2 regions of the Schinkia azotoformans genome follow, and region 2 is predicted to be linked to the other one. Evidence: riboswitches for the same ligand, from Rfam matches in the RefSeq annotation. Region 2 holds a riboswitch; the other holds the start of a gene.
The links. A riboswitch is a leader RNA that binds a small molecule or an ion and turns the genes downstream of it on or off. The one in region 2 is predicted to bind lysine.

Region 1 (8,504 bases), on a different contig from region 2:
TCCTAGACCAAATGAAAAGCCAATAATCATCCCTGAAACCATTCCAATCCGCCCTGGCAATAACTGATGGGCATAGACAACAGAAACGGAAAAACTGCAAAGTAATATAAAGCCAATTATCGTAATAATAACCATGGAAAGCTTAGGCCCTGTATATGGAAGCCAAATACATAACGGAGCAGCTCCTATCATCGAAAAAAGCAGAACATTTTTCATCCCGATCTTATCAGCAATCGGTCCGCCAAGGAATGTCCCGACAGCGCCAGCGGCAAGGAATAAAAAGATATAGATTTGGGCATGATCAATTCTCATTCCATAGGTGCCAATCAAATGAAATGCAAAATAGTTCGTGATTGCGGCATGATAAAATTGTCTTATAAACACTAAAAATATGAGTAATACAAAAGCAATTTTTATAGACTTTCCAATCGTTGGTGCATCTTCGCCTGAATTTCTTTTCCTAGTTTGATTAATCGTTAGCTGTTGTCCGTACCATTTTGAAATATAAACTAAGATCATGACGGCCAGAAAAGCGACTAATGTAAACCAAATCGCCCCTAATTGGCCTAGCGGGACCAAAATTAACGCCGTGATTAAAGGGGCCAGTGATTGCCCCGCATTCCCCCCAACCTGGAAAACGGATTGCCCTAGACCTTTTCGTGTTCCAGATGCCATATGGGCAACTTTCGAAGCTTCGGGATGAAAGGCGGCAGATCCCACGCCCAATAACATAACTGATAAAAGGATTACACCATAGGAAGGGGCCAACGCCAAACCAAGCATTCCAAATAAAGAAAGCGTTAAGCCAATCGGCAACAGTTTCGGCATTGGATGTTTATCTGAAAATGCTCCAACCAACGGCTGCATGATCGAAGCCGTCATGTTTACAGCAAAGGCTATCAAACCCAGCTGGGTAAAGTTAAAGCCAAGTGATTCAGCAAGAATTGGGAACATCGCGGGGACTACCGCTTGAATAGAATCATTTAGCAAGTGTACAAAGCCGATTATAAATAAAATATGGTACATTGTACTTGCATTTTCAGTTGTTTGATGTGCCTTTAACGAAATCTCTTTAACTTGAGCGCGCACGTTTATTTTCCATCCCTTCCATCTATATATCTTGGATACTATCTGATTAATATTTTCCTATTTTATCACTTTAAATAATTTTTTCCAAAAATCTTTTTCTTTTTTATCCAATCCCTTGAAAAATTCTGGAATTTCTGTTATTGTACAAGAAACAATATAAAATTTACTTCAACTTACATTGAAGTGAGTATAGAGGCGCGAAAACCATTAGTACACTATGGGAGGATAATGAGATCCAGGGATCATGGTTGAAAGGGGAATTCGCCGAAGTGATGAGAAGCTCATTTTTCTCAGATACTGGTTTTGCATCGAATAGGTGCAAGATTGTCATATAGCGTTGTCTATATGGAGGGCTATCTCACGCATTGGAATTTTTATTTACTTACAACTTCCGTGCAGCAACGATAGCTATCGTTGTTGCTTTTTTATTTGTAAAAAAATTTTGAAATGAGGGCGAATGGAATGAACTTTGGAAGAATTTTAACAGCTATGGTAACACCTTTTAATGAAAATGGAGATGTGGATTATAACAAAGTAACTGAATTGGTTAATTATTTAATTACAAATGGTACGGAAGGTATTGTTGTTGCAGGTACAACAGGCGAATCCCCTACTTTATCAAGCGATGAGAAAGTGCTGTTATATAGAAAAGTTGTTGAAGTCGCGAATGGTCGAATTCCTGTAATTGCCGGAACAGGCTCTAACAATACGCAAGCCTCAATTGAATTAACAAAAAAAGCCGCAGAAGCAGGCGTTAATGGCATTATGCTTGTAGTTCCTTACTATAATAAACCTTCACAGGAAGGGCTTTATCAACATTTTAAGACCATTGCAGAAGCTACTACCCTCCCTGTCATGCTTTATAATATACCTGGACGCAGTGCCGTAAATATGACACCTGAGACTATCATCCGTCTTTCTAAAGTCGAAAATATTGTTTGTGTGAAGGAAGCAAGTGGAAACCTTGATGCTATGGCCCAAATTATCGAAGAAACGGACGATAACTTTAGTTTGTATAGTGGTGATGATGCCTTAACCATTCCGGTACTTGCAATTGGCGGCGTTGGCGTTGTTTCCGTTGCGGCACATGTTATCGGAAACGAAATGCAAGACATGGTTCAAGCTTTTTTTAACGGAGATTTAAAAGGTGCAAGTAGCCTTCATCGAAAATTATTACCAATGATGAAAGCTTTATTTGCGGCACCAAGCCCTTCCCCTGTTAAAGCAGCGCTAGGGTTAAAGGGCATTGATACAGGATCATTAAGATTGCCACTAATACCGTTAAATGAAACCGAAAGAGAAGTATTGAAAAACGCATTACTGCCAATCCTTGAAAAAGACAAAATACAATTCATTACGTCTATTGCCAGATAAACGCTCAAACCCCTATAATATATTTATACTATAATAATAGGTGGTACTTATAATGTTGGATGACAGTAGCGGTGAAAACTGGCGGATTAATTTTATTTATTTGGCTAACACAAGAATGAAGCGTGGCATATTATTATTAGAAAATAGAAAAAGAAAAAAAGATCAAGATCCCCAGCAAACGGAGCGGATCATTTCACAGGCTTATAGACTTGGGTTACCTATTGAAATCATAGTCTCCGGTCAACAGACCGATCAAACGATAGGCTTAAAGGGACGGATTCTTCATATTGATAGAAGAAATAAAAAAGTTCTTCTCATTCATGGTGTTAAAGGACATACAAAGCTATGTACTCCGATCCCATTCGCACGAATTATTAGCGCAAAAATTATCCATACAAAGCTTCAATAGCTAGAACCTGAATAAAAAAGAAAAGCGGTATCGCTTTTCTTTTTTTTGCCTAGCTTCAGCGCCCAGCGACTCGTAAACTTCCGCTTTTCTATTCTTCATGACAGGTAAGATACATTTTAAATACCTTTGTCGTTTTGAAAAGTTCCCACTCGTGAAAGATATCAAGCCCACTACCAGAATACCCAAGTATTTCAAAATGATATTTATCGGTATATACATGCTTAAAACCATACTTTTTCCAGAAAGGCTGGGATTCATTCCAAGCATCCAAATATATTGTAAAATTATGCTCATTGGCATATTCCAAAATCTTTTTTAAAATTTTACTGCCCAACCCGGCCCTTCTTTTCTCTTTAGGAAAGCGAAGCAATCCAATGAAAAGTATTTTTTCCTCTTCATCAAAAAACACATCGAGGACCACATTGTCACAGCCAAAGCCTGCATCACACATCATCTCATCAATTCGAAACAAAAATCGTCCTTCACACTCCATATAACGTGCTTTAAGGTCATTTTCCTTGAGCAGAGATAAAATGGCATCTAAAGTATATTTAAAACCAGCTAACACATCTCTCCACCTCCACCATTATAATAACACGTTATATGTTGTAAACTATATATAAAAATGGGCTATAACTGAACATTTTGTGAATAATTAGAAAAGCGGAAGCGCCCGTTTAGCGCACGACAAAACTGGAGCCCATCGACTGAGATAAAGGAAACACGATGAGTAATTGCGAATCGATGTTGACTTATCATAGGGAGGTGGGTGAAGTTTACGAGTCGCTGGGCGCTGAAGCTAGACAATAGAAAAGACTGCCTTGTAGGCAGCCTATCGTTTTCTTCCAGTTGCGGAATATTCTTTCGCATGTGCGATTTCTTTTGCCTGAATAACATCATCGGGTGTATGATTATTTTTCTTTTCACGTAAGCTGTTGCGAGGCTTTTTGCCCATTTGTAACCCTCCTGTTATGTTTTGAAATTCATCTTTAGTTTGGATTACTTCGGCAATTTTGATTCAAGAATTAATTGATCTAACGTCTGAATTACTTCTTCGACACAAGACCATAACTTGAATGGCCATGGTATCCATTCTTTCTATACATATTTTTTTTGTAATCACTGCTGCTTTAGCGACGATGGTTAGAATTTAATAATGTTTTTAATATTTTCTTTAACATTGGATCTACTCCCTTATCGGAAAATGTTTACACTTTAAATACGTTAAAGATATATGTAAAGTTTCAAAAATAATGATTTTTTTGCTAGTAAAAAAGAAAGCACCATCTCGGGTGCTATTAGGAATGTTTTCTTAAAATTTGTAGTAATTTCTCTTTAATTAAAGGAATTTCTGCAGAAGTTACAGTCAATCTAAGATTAGTTTCATCAAGATTTAACATTTCCGAAAATAGACTGCCTAAACCTGTGGGGCGACGATCGACCTGCAAAAGGATATCCATTCGATCATGGCTAGTTTCAAGGAATACAACCTCAAGTTCATCTAGTCGACCTCTAAATTCCCCCTTTGTTGCAATAAATTCAAATTCTTGAACGAAGGATAATCTCCGTCTTAGGCGATGTGGAGCTGCTTCGCAATCCACCTCGCGTAAACGAAATCCGAGGTCTGTAACAGCATTAAGAAATTGACTCATAAGTGTAGAAGGATGCACATCAATATAGTCACGGTCTGATGGATCAATGGCATTTTTAATATCTAAGCCAGTTTCAACCCACACTCTCGTTTTTCCATAAGAAACAGGTGTATCAATAGGTAGCTCAAAGGAAAAAGGGACTTCCCGTTTTTCATTTGCCCTAATTGTAAACCGATCTGTCAAACGATACTTACCGATGACGCATTCTTCCCTTATTTTTTTGTCGTCCCTTTCTCTTTCATAGCTGGTAATGACCTTTAAATAAATCTCATCAATTTCTTGTTCAATTTTTCCCCCTAGGATAACAACTTTTCCACTTACATCGTCCCCTGCAATGAGTCTATCATTCGTTAAAATCGTATCAACTTTTGCTGCACCAATCCCAACGCTTGCGAACATTTTATCAAAAAATGACATGCCATACCTCCACATTAAAAATAATTACTCATATCCACATCATAACAATATTGGATAGATTATGAAATAAGGCTTCAAAAAATTTTCTTTGACGAGTGACTAAACTTTTGGAACAGCCCTATTTATAATAAAATAGAGACTAGGAGGGATCTGATGAAAGTTCAAGTTAAAGTGTTTGCAAATCTAAGAGAAATTTGTAATGCGAGTGTTGTTGAAGTTGAAACAGCATCACTTGTTGTTATTGATATTTTAGAAGAATTGGTCAAAATGTTTCCAGCTATGGAAGATGAAATTTTCACTGAGGAAAGAACACTGAAGTCATTTGTGCATGTTTTTATTAATGGACATAATATTATTCACAAAGACGGCCTACTAACAAAAATAAATCCTGATGATCAATTTGCGTTATTTCCTCCGGTTGCGGGAGGGTAATATGGTCCAAACGGAATTAGAGTTTAGGGGTATACATTTAGCGCATTTGCTAGATTATTTCAAGGAACTTGGTGGTACCCAAAAAACTACTCAATTTCCGATAATAATTCAAGGGACAAACTGGGAATCATCAATTTTGTATGAAGAAGAAATCAAAATTACCTCCAGTTTTTTCGTAAATGCCGTCCATATTAGGTTTAAAGCAGAAACGGAAGAAGTATTAGATACTCTGCTTAAAAATTACCGCAAAAAAACAACGAGGGTTGGCGGATAAAAAAGTCTTGCGCAGGACTCGAGAATAAGAGTCGGGACGCAAGACTTTTCATTTTGGTGAATTAGATAATCTCTAATTCTTTTAATTTCTCATCTGAAACGACGCCATCTCTCCAGCCGCGGACTTGATAGTATTCATCAAGCATGATATCCATACGGCTTACAAGACCTTTACTGTTACCAGATCCACCCTCTTCTGTAAATCGTTTTGGTAAGAAATCATCTTCACGTTTGTTAAAACCAGCTAGGTTATTGTAATAACGCTCAAGGTTATAAATTCTTTCACCTGTTTTCATTACATCATCTGCCGTTAATTCATTACCTGTCATCGTGCTGTATTGCTCAGCATAATGCTCAGCATTTTCAGAGAAAGATGAGAATTTACAAATATTCATAGAATCAGAGAATGATAATAAATCTTGGAATATTTTTAATAGCTCGCCTTTTCCTTCTGGTTTAGTACGGTCAGTAGGCTCGGGAATACCAGCGATTTCACTTGCTACTGTATAGCCGCGTAAGTGACAAGCACCACGGTTACTTGTAGCATATCCTAGACCAATTCCTTGAATTCCACGAGGGTCATAAGCAGGAATTGATTGTCCTTTTACGGACATTGAAATTTCCGGTGCACCGAATTTGGCTGCAGCAGCGGCAGGTCCTTCGGCCAAAATGGCCCCAATACCTTGTTTGAATGGAACAAGCTTCGCAATCTCAATCATGCGGTCGGCATCGCCCCAATCGAGCTTTTCTTCAGTCAAGCCTCTTTCATATGCTTCCATTGTCACTGATAAAGCATGACCAAGCTCAATTGTATCCATTCCATATTCATTACAAATATCAATTAAGAAGGCAATTGGTTCTTTGTCAGCCAAGCCACAGTTTGATCCAAACGCAAAAGCAGATTCAAATTCAAAGCTTTCAACTTTGACCTTATATTTTCCTTCTTTTACCTCTACTTCTTTCTTACAAGCAACAGGACAGGCATGGCACGCAGGCTCTGAAACTAGAATTGAATCCCGAATTGCTTCACCACTATGCTGTTCTGCACCATCAAAATTAGAAAACTTGGAATTAGCAGTTGGTAAAGCACCTACCTCATTAATGATATTCATTAATACATTCGTACCGTAAAGCGACAATCCACCTTTTTTAGGAGCTGTTAGGCCGCCATCCATAATGGCCTTTGTTGCTTTTTTACTAGCTTCCAAATATTTTTCCTTTTGCTTCGGTTCAGGCATATTCCCTTTTTGCGCTGCTTTGATAACAATTGCCTTTAAGTTTTTATAACCGGCAACAGCACCTGTACCTCCCCGACCTGCAGCACGGTCATTTTCATTTATCCATGAAGCAAAGCGAACTTGGTTTTCCCCAGCCTGACCGATGGTGATCACACTTAAATCGTCCTTGCCATATCGATCTTTTAATTGATTAATGGTTTCGCGGACACTCTTACCCCAAAGATCGCTTGCATCACGAAGCTCTGCTTCACCATTTTCAATATATAAATAGACGGGCTTGTCACTTTTTCCTTTGAAAATAACATTATCTACTCCAGCCCATTTTAGCCTTGCAGCAGACCAACCACCCATATGAGAGTCCGTAACCGTACCTGTTAACGGTGATTTTGTAACAAAGCATAGTCTTCCGCTCATCGTTGAACGTGAGCCTGTAACTGGTCCTGTCATTAAGCAAAGGATGTTTTCTTCTGAAAGTGCTTCCACCTCTGGTCCATTATCAAATACGTATTTAACACCAAGGCCTCGTCCACCGATATATTTTTTCGCTAAATCTTCGTTGATTTCTCGGTATGTAACCTGTCCTTGAGTTAAATCAACCACTACTTCCTTGTTTTTAAATCCGCCTAAGTTCATGAAATACACCCCTTTTTAAAATAAAGTTGGACGAAATAACAGCGTTTTCATTTCATTTTACATAAAGAAACTGCCTATTATTCCACTTTTCACTGAATATATTATACAATAATAAGGTCAAAATAAATAGTGAAAAGTATTAATATTCTAAATTTACGGATGTGATTGTATGGAAAATAAATATTTAGAAAGATATTCTAGACAAATATTATTTTCACAAATTGGTGAAGCAGGACAGGAAAAGCTGGCAAAAAGCTGCGTCGCTATCGTTGGTGTGGGTGCATTAGGAACAGTCATTGCCAATCATTTAACAAGAAGTGGAGTTGGCTTTATAAGAATCATAGATAGAGATTTTGTTGAAAAAACAAATTTGCAGCGGCAGATGTTATATGACGAAAATGATGCATTGGAAAATAAGCCTAAAGCAGTGGCTGCTTATGAAAAGCTTATCAAAATTAATTCCTCGATCAAAATCGAACCTGTTGTCACGGATATTCATGCCTGGAATGCTGAAGAGCTATTGTCAGATGTAGACGTCATTATTGATGGTACTGATAATTTTCTTACCCGTTATATAATTAATGATATTTCAATTAAATACAGCATTCCATGGGTCCACGGGGCTGCTGTCCGCTCTAGAGGAATGTTTGCCGTTTTTACACCTACCCACGGGCCTTGTTATCGTTGCCTGTTCCCGAATCCTCCTAAAGGCCAGTCAGAAACCTGTGATATGGTTGGTGTCATTTCAGCCGTCACCCATTTAGTCGGAAGCTTTGAAGCAACTGAAGTGATAAAATTAATTGTTCAAGATCATGAAAATCGAAATCCAAATTTAGAACAATTCGATATTTGGTTAAATGATGAAATGAAAATGGATATATCTAATAGTAGAAATCCAAAATGCCCTGCCTGTGAAAAGCATGAATTTGAATTTTTGAATGCTGCTTTTCAGGGTGATGATTATGCAGCATTATGTGGACGGAATGC
Region 2 (8,504 bases):
TTGAGCAGCCTCAAATTGACCTTTATCAATTGATACAATACCACCGCGGACGATTTCAGACATATAGGCACCCGTGTTGATAGATACGATGAAAATAGCAGCGGCTACCCGGTCCATATCTACTCCTAAAGCCAAAGCTGAACCGTAGTATATAACCATTGCTTGTACGATCATTGGTGTTCCTCTGAAAAATTCGATATAAATAGAAAGAATGGCATTAATAATTTTTAATAATATTTTCTTAGAACCACGGTCCGGATTTGGGATTGTCCGGATCACACCTACTAATAAACCTATGATAGAGCCTACAATTGTACCAATAATCGAAATGTATAGCGTTATTCCAGCCCCGCGAATAAACATGGGCCAGTTTTCTGTTATTATTTTTATTACCCATTCAAAGGTCATATTTCCCCTCCTATTTTAGTCAAAACAAAAGGCTGTCTCAAGCACCCCGTACAATTGTACAGATCACCCAGCACCACTAGTTGTAGCTGGACAATTTTGAGACAACCTCTTTCCTTTTCCTTACTGTGCTGCAGGTTGATTTTTAATAGCAGCATCCATAATACTAGTACGTTCTTCTTCTGAGATACCTGCTAAGATTTCATTAATTTTTGGAGTTAATTCACTGCCTTTTGCTAAACCTACTGCGATTGCTGTGTCATCATCTGATGTATCAAATCCTTCTGTAAATTCTACGAAGGCAAATTTTTCGTTGGCAGATGAAGCACTAACAGCCTCCGGACGTTCTGAAACGTAACCATCGATAATTCCTGATTCAAGAGCAACCCTCATCGCCGGGAAATTATCCATTGCAGGCTGTTTTTTAACACCGTCAATTTGATCAATAACTGAATAGTGGAATGTATTTAATTGTGCTGTTACTTTAGCACCATTAAAGTCCTGGATTGAAGTAGCGCTTTCATACTTCCCACCTTTTTTAACGACCATTACTAAATCTGATTTATAGTAGTTATCTGAGAAGTCGATTGTCTCTTTACGTTTGGCTGTTGGTGACATACCCGCAATAATGGCATCGATTTTTCCTGATGTTAAAGCAGGCACAAGTCCATCCCATTCAGTTTTAACAATCACTAATTTTTTCCCTAAACCTTCAGCTAGTTTCTTTGCAATTTCCACATCATACCCGCCTGCAAACTCTGCAGCACCATCTATCGGAACAGCACCATTAGAATTATCCATTTGAGTCCAGTTAAACGGCGCATACCCTGCTTCAAGTCCTACTTTAAAAGTCCCGCCATTTGTAGCTGCTGAATCTGGAGCTCCCGTATTTTCATTCTCAGCTGCTTTATTACCTGTCCCACAGCCAGCCAAAAGAAGCATTACTGAAAGTGAAATGGCAAATAATAATGATAAACTTTTTCTCATACTTTTCCCCTCCTGTAAAATACTTGTATTTACCCTTTTTAAGTATACTAAATTATTACTACTAATTGGAAACTTTAAAGCATAAAAATAATAAAGACCTGAGATAAACTCAGGTCGTAGTAAGCAGATTACCCAAATTCCTCTCTGTTTCCCAATGAGATAGCACACCTCAATAAACCGGGACGTTTATTGAGACAGTCCTGCAGATATTAACTGCAGACCCAACAAGTAATAAATGAGGTTCATTACAAGTTTCGGCGACATTTCCTTCTCTGTAGTTTCATGGCTCCTCGGGCTCCTCTATAGACTGTTAAATATCGCACCTCTACCCCACTGTTTGAAAAGTGAGGTCATTATTTAATTGTTTTATACTATATTTATATATTATTCTTTCAAAATTGTCAACTTTCAATCATTTAGCTGTTTTTCCCAAAAATAAAACCGGCACCCAATTTTAGTGCCAGTTTTATCTTAATTATTAAGCTGCATTTTTAATGGAAGCATAGTATTGTTCTTTCTTCGTATTGTCGAAACGACCTTCCCATTTTGACATAACGATTGCAGCAAGAGAGTTACCACAAACGTTTACAACTGTACGTGCCATATCAAGAAGTCTGTCAACCCCAGCAATAAAAGCAAGTCCTTCTAATGGAATTCCTACTGTTCCTAGAGTTGCTAAAAGTACTACGAATGATACGCCCGGTACACCTGCAATACCTTTAGATGTAACCATTAATACTAATATTAATGTAATTTGTTCACTAATGCTAAGATTGATACCGTACATTTGCGCGATAAAAATAGCGGCAAGCGCTTGATATAATGTTGAACCATCAAGGTTAAAGGAATATCCAGTTGGGACAACAAAAGAAACAATATCTTTTGGACAACCGAACTTTTCCATTTTTTCTATTATTTTTGGTAACACTGTTTCAGAACTTGATGTGGAATATGCCAAAATTAGCTCTTCTTTTAACACTGTGAAAACATGGAATATATTAATACCAACTATTTTAGCTATACCGCCTAGCACCACTAAAATAAAGAATGCCATTGTTACATAAACAAGGATCATCAATTTTCCAAGTGGAACTAAAGATGCTAAACCAAATTTAGAAACTGTAACACCGATTAAACCGAATACACCAAATGGAGCAAACTTCATAACAAAGTTTGTTACCCAGAACATGGCATCTGCTACACCCTCGAAGAATGCAAGCACTGGTTTTCCTTTTTCACCAATTGCTGCTACCCCTAATCCGAATACTACTGAGAAAAAGATAATAGCTAGCATATTGCCATTTGCCATTGCTGATATAACGTTTGTTGGAACTATGCCTACTACAATGTCTAATATACCATGACCTTGACCTGAAACTTGTTCAGTTGTTTCAACATAGCTACCTATATCTGTTTTTGTAAGTTCAGACATATCGATGCCTGCACCAGGTTGGAAAATATTCGCAGACAATAACCCAACTAGAATTGCAATTGTTGTAACAATTTCAAAGTAAATTAGTGTTTTACCACCAAGTTTACCCAACTGTTTAAGGTCGCCAGTTCCTGCTACCCCAATAACTAGTGTAGAAACGATAATTGGAACTACGATCATTTTAATCATATTAAGGAAGATAGTTCCTAGTGGCTTTAAGTAAGTATCAATCGCTGGGTTTCCATAAAAGATTGCACCTACGACAATACCTAGAATTAAACCTACCAAAATTTGATAAGCAAGAGGAAATTTAAATTTTTTCTTCATTAATAGTCACCCCTTTTTTCGTATAGAAAACGCTTACTACATAAATGAGTTCGCTTACATACTCAGTTTAAGGGTAACCTATTGAATCCGACTTAATCCGACATAATGAATTAAAAAAATTTCCTTTTTAATTTTTAACTATGACTGAATTTTTTCATAGTTTCCACATATAATACCTGAAGAAATTTACGAATATTAATTTTGTATTTCGCCTGATCATTCCTGCCTTCCTCAATCATGATCATATGGTTTCTTACTTCTTGAAAATCAAAATAACGGGGTGCATAATATTCAAACTCAGGATTAGTATAATCAATAGCTCCTAATGAAGCTAAATTATTGATCGCGGCTTGAATTGTTCTCCGTATGCGCTGTTCAATTGCTTTACTTTCTTTAGCTATGTCCACATTAGCAGATTCACCTTTCATCGCAATTGCTTCATATAAATCCTTCAATGGTGGTAATTGGGCAGTTTTATCAGTTTGGTTCATCAAAAATTCAATAATGGCAACAATATCATCACTGCCGGCTTCACCAATAACTCCCATATCATTTAAAATGGATAAAACCGTTTCCTTTACTGTAACCTTTCTTTTAATTGTGCCAAGCCCAATTTTTGTGAGGGATTCTTGGATCGCTTGAAGGGAATCTTTAAGTTTATACTGCTCAGCCGTTCTTTTTAATATACTTTGGACCTCTACACGATTAATCGGTTTATTTATAAAAAACTCGACCCCTTTTTCATATGCTTCTGCCACCATGTCTTTATTGACAACCTGGGAGATCATAATAAATAGTCCTTTAAATCCTTCTTTTTTCAGGTATTCAATTGTTTCAATTCCGTCTAACTCCGGCATTAGAAAGTCAATCAAAACTACGTCGGGATGCATCGTAATAATGGATTTAAGACCTTTCGACCCACTTTCAGCCTCTCCAATTACAACCCCAAGATCCCCTTCTGTAATAATATTCTTCAACATCATTCTACTAGCTCTATCATCATCTACAATGAAATACCGCAGTTTTAAACACTCACTTTCGCAAAATAATTGTTGGGATTTTAATTTTAAAAATAGTTCCATTTTCTGAAGTATCTACTTCAACTTGACCTTGAAGAGTATGAACAATCTCTTGTACATGGGAAAGTCCAATTCCTGTGGCAGCAACACCATGATCATTGAATTTTGTTGTATAGCCTGGTTCAAAAATAATCGGGAGATCTGCTTTTGGAATACCAGGTCCAGAATCTACAATAACAAAAAACGTATTTTCCTGCTCCTCAAATATATTTATATTTATTTCGCCTATTTCCTCAATTGCTTCAACAGCATTGGCCGTAATATTATTTAATAAAGCAAGCAGGGGAATTAGTTGAACGGTTTGATAATCAATTGAGATATTTCCTATTAAAATTATTTTCTTTTGTAAAAGCTCACTATATTTTTCATTGGCACTTATAACAAGATCCATGACATCAGATAGTGAGACAGTATTATCCATTTTCTGTTCTCCTATTTTTGTAAGTCCAGCTAATATTCGCTGGGAATCTTTTTTTACCTCATGAATTTCTTGTGCGATATGTAATGCTTGTGCACTTAATTGATTAAAATTTTCTTGCTTTAGCTTACGATAAAGATCATGACTCTCAGCTGTTATTTTTTCAATATGGTTCATTGATTTTTTTAAGTATAAGGTTTCACCATATAATTCTGAGCCGACCTTTAACAGCTCCTCTACTCTTTTTTTCTGTTCGGAAACGGTGATGGACCCATATAATCCTACTACAAAGTAGCTCCTCATTATTGCAACGCCACCTAATAGTGCAAAATCCTTTAACCCTATACCCGGTTGATCCAATAATAAATGCCTTACGAAATGTTCAGACCCGTTTGCAATAACCTCAAATACTGACGCCCATGCACCTAATATCAAAGGAAATGTTTTATACTTTTCGATTTTAATTATATGCAAACCGAGGGCATAGATAAAATAGTATAAAAAGGCCGCAACATGCTTTAAAAAGCTTTTTGAAAACAAAACTTCATAAAGGATAAAATCCTCAATCATCCGAAAACATACGACTGTGATCCCTGTTACCACACCAATACGGATTAGTGAAACTACAGGGGGCCTAACTAGTATGAGAAGGAAAAAGGTGATACTTCCCAACCCAAAACGAAAAGCGTCCCCTTCATAAGGGACGAATCTAAATTCACCGGCAAACGTCGTCAGTAAAGCCGCAACCAATACATATAATCCATTGGCTTGATGTTGATTGTTGCTAAAAAAATTGTTTGTAATAGCCATTGATATCTCCTGTCAACGTCTTCCCTTTTCTCTTAATAATTAATATTATATACATTTCACTTAAAAAGGTCAGCAATGAGTCCAACGATAAATATTACAATAAATGATCCAACAAGCACCGGAATCAACGAAATCCCAAAAACCGTTGGGCCCCATGGTCCGAAAATCACCGTGCCTATCCATTCACCAATAAAGCCCGCTATTATTAGCCCTGCCCAACTTCCCGGCATACTAAAAGGGGATAATTTTTCGGCCACAGCAGCTATTATTAAAACAATAATGGCTGTGAGCAAAAATGAAAGAACACTCATTTAAAAAACTCCTTTTTACTATCATATGCAAGTCCTTTATTTTTGTGTTCAAGGTTGCATATGAAAACAAAAAAGGGGCTCCAATAATCGTCCTCGACTTATTGGATGCCCCTTTTCTTATTTATTAACACAAAGTACTCCACATTCTGCTACTGTCTGCAGATGAGTTTTTTTCAATGATCGAGTATGCCGCATTAGTAATTGCTTGTGCAAGCGTTTCTCCCGTACCAGTTGCATCATTAAAGCTTACCTCAGATGTTCCGTTTGTTTTGTAAGTAAATCCGAACTTTTGTAGTTTGTCTACGATCAACATTGCATGATCAAGATTTTTTTCAGGCTGGAATTCTGAATCATGGATGAAAGTGCGGCTTTCATGATCATACCATCTATCCCATCTATTTAATTTCCAACCAAAGATTCTCCGAGCGATCGCATCAATTTTATTCATTTCCGATTTCCCCTTTTCACAAAATTTTTAAAGTTTTATTTGAAATTTTGTTGTTATATAACAATTTGTTTTATTGATTTTAATTATATAACAGAAATAAAACAATTGCTACACCTTATTTCATAATTTTTCGGAAAAGCGGGACATGTGGTCGGGGGCGGGACACAGGGTCGGGAACTCCGTCTCATTTAATATCCTCAATAAAAGCAGCTACTGCTTCTTCCTTCGTTGCCCATGATGTTACTAAACGGATCGCAGAGTTTTCTGCGTCAACCTTTTCCCAAATATGAAAATCATATTTATTTTGAAGCTCACTAATCACCGCATTAGGCAAAATCGGAAAAATTTGATTGGATGGTGAATCCGTTAAAAAGCTAATATGGGCTCCGGCAAGTTCCTCTTTAAGTTTGTCTGCCATCTTATTTGCATGGGAGGCTAGTTCAAAGAACAAATCGTCCCTGAATAGCTCCAGAAATTGGATTCCTACTAGTCGGCCTTTCGCTAGGATCGCTCCTCTTTGCTTCATATAAAAACGAAAATCATCTTTTAGTGAATCATGGCAAATAACTAAAGCCTCACCAAGAAGTGCACCATTCTTTGTTCCACCAATATAAAATGCATCAACTAGCCAAGGGAGGTCGCTTATTTGTACATCATTTTCTTTGGAGCAAAGAGCGGACCCCAGTCTCGCACCATCCATAAACAAAAGAAGGTTGTTCTCATCACAAAAGGCTCTTAATTGCTCAAGTTCGTTCTTTTTATAAATCGTACCTATTTCAGTAGAATTGGATATGTAAACAAGCTTCGGCTTCACCATATGCTCATCTGTATGAGCATCAAGTACATCCCGCAAATGAGAAGGATTCAATTTTCCATCCGCTACATCGACCGTTACTATTTTGTGACCCGTAGCCTCAATCGCGCCTGTTTCATGTGTATTGATATGTCCTACACTAGCTGCTATGGCAGCCTCATGTGGTCTTAGAAATGCTGATAAAGCAGTAAGATTCGTTTGCGTTCCCCCTGTCAACAGATGGATATCTACGTCACTCCGTTCGATTTTTTTCTTAATCAGCTCTGCTGCCTCAAGGGAATATCGATCCAATCCATAACCCTCTAACTGTTCAAGATTTGTTTCCACTAATGCTTGTAAAATTCTTGGATGCGTACCTTCACTGTAATCATTCTTAAAACTGTACATTCGTAAGCCTCCGTTTACATTATTTTCATAAAGTTTTTTATTAATTTATCGTACCACATTTAGGTTACACAGAAAGAGTTTGTCTTAAATTTTTTATGAATGCTATGATACGATCATTCTTCAAATCCAAAGTTTATTTCACCTATGTAGTGAACAAATTGGACACTGGAGGTGCTGCAATTGATTGCGTCGTATATTAAGTGTCCTACCAAATTTCACAAATAAGTTAGAATTTCAGGATTTACAAAGTAAAATGGGTAGTAAAATTATTATGTTGCTAAAATTAAAGAGATTTAAAATTGCTAGAGTCTAAGTAATTTTTAAAAATAATAAAATGTCTTGAAGGAGATATAGAAATGGCCAAAGATGTAATCACCAAACCTCTAGTGGAGTTAAATAAACCTAAAAAAAGTTGCAAAGATATTTGTGCTGAATTCGAATTGGTTATTAATTCTTTAGATTGTTTGAGTGATTGTTATTTTTCAATAGTCGATGCAACAGGTAAAATTGTGTTCATATCAAAAGAATTTGAAAAATTTGACGGCTATAAAACCAGTGATATTTTAGGAAGAAATGTATTGGATGTATACAATTTAGGAGAACAAAATAGTGTGCATATGATAGCAATTCATGAAAGACGGATCATGAAGAATACGCTATTAAGGTACTCTGCAGCAAATGGTAAAATTGTTGAGCTCATAATGGATATATACCCAGTTTTTTCTGAACAAGAGGTAATTGGTTCTGTTGCAATTAGCCGGGATACAAGCAAAATAAAAGAGCTTACAGATAAATTATCACAACTCCAAAAAGCCCTGTATCACCAAATGCAGAAAACGAACAATAACGGAACCCAGTTTTGTTTTGACGACATTATCGGATCCGGCGAAAGATTGCAAAGAGTTATTAATAATGCAAAAAAAATGGCTAGTTCAGAATCAAGAATTATGATATTAGGAGAAACAGGAACAGGAAAGGAACTCTTTGCCCAAAGTATCCATAACTTCAGTTCAAGAGCTGCTGAACCTTTTATCGCAGTAAACTGCTCCGCCATACCCGATACTTTATTAGAGAGCATCTTATTTG

Region 1: linked by a shared signal. The riboswitch ahead of dapA (4-hydroxy-tetrahydrodipicolinate synthase) and the one ahead of P9E47_RS17615 (transporter substrate-binding domain-containing protein) in region 2 are both predicted to bind lysine.

The regions. Positions count from the first base shown of each region.
Region 1 covers NZ_JARSMD010000021.1:136,778-145,281, forward strand. The annotation lists gene P9E47_RS13510 (MFS transporter) at 1-1,089, opposite strand, end outside; lysine riboswitch at 1,272-1,453, shown strand; gene dapA (4-hydroxy-tetrahydrodipicolinate synthase) at 1,552-2,463, shown strand; gene P9E47_RS13520 (hypothetical protein) at 2,516-2,872, shown strand; gene P9E47_RS13525 (GNAT family N-acetyltransferase) at 2,961-3,440, opposite strand; gene P9E47_RS13530 (hypothetical protein) at 3,705-3,827, opposite strand; gene P9E47_RS13535 (sporulation protein) at 4,171-4,941, opposite strand; gene P9E47_RS13540 (ubiquitin-like small modifier protein 1) at 5,095-5,373, shown strand; gene P9E47_RS13545 (hypothetical protein) at 5,375-5,647, shown strand; gene P9E47_RS13550 (aldehyde ferredoxin oxidoreductase family protein) at 5,709-7,517, opposite strand; gene P9E47_RS13555 (ThiF family adenylyltransferase) at 7,687-8,504, shown strand, end outside.
Region 2 covers NZ_JARSMD010000028.1:326-8,829, forward strand. The annotation lists partial or broken gene P9E47_RS17610 (amino acid ABC transporter permease) at 1-408, opposite strand, end outside; gene P9E47_RS17615 (transporter substrate-binding domain-containing protein) at 529-1,392, opposite strand; lysine riboswitch at 1,545-1,728, opposite strand; gene P9E47_RS17620 (cation:dicarboxylate symporter family transporter) at 1,871-3,151, opposite strand; gene P9E47_RS17625 (response regulator) at 3,286-4,173, opposite strand; gene P9E47_RS17630 (sensor histidine kinase) at 4,184-5,458, opposite strand; gene P9E47_RS17635 (GlsB/YeaQ/YmgE family stress response membrane protein) at 5,515-5,769, opposite strand; gene P9E47_RS17640 (BC1872 family protein) at 5,894-6,217, opposite strand; gene P9E47_RS17645 (threonine aldolase family protein) at 6,402-7,418, opposite strand; gene P9E47_RS17650 (sigma-54 interaction domain-containing protein) at 7,775-8,504, shown strand, end outside.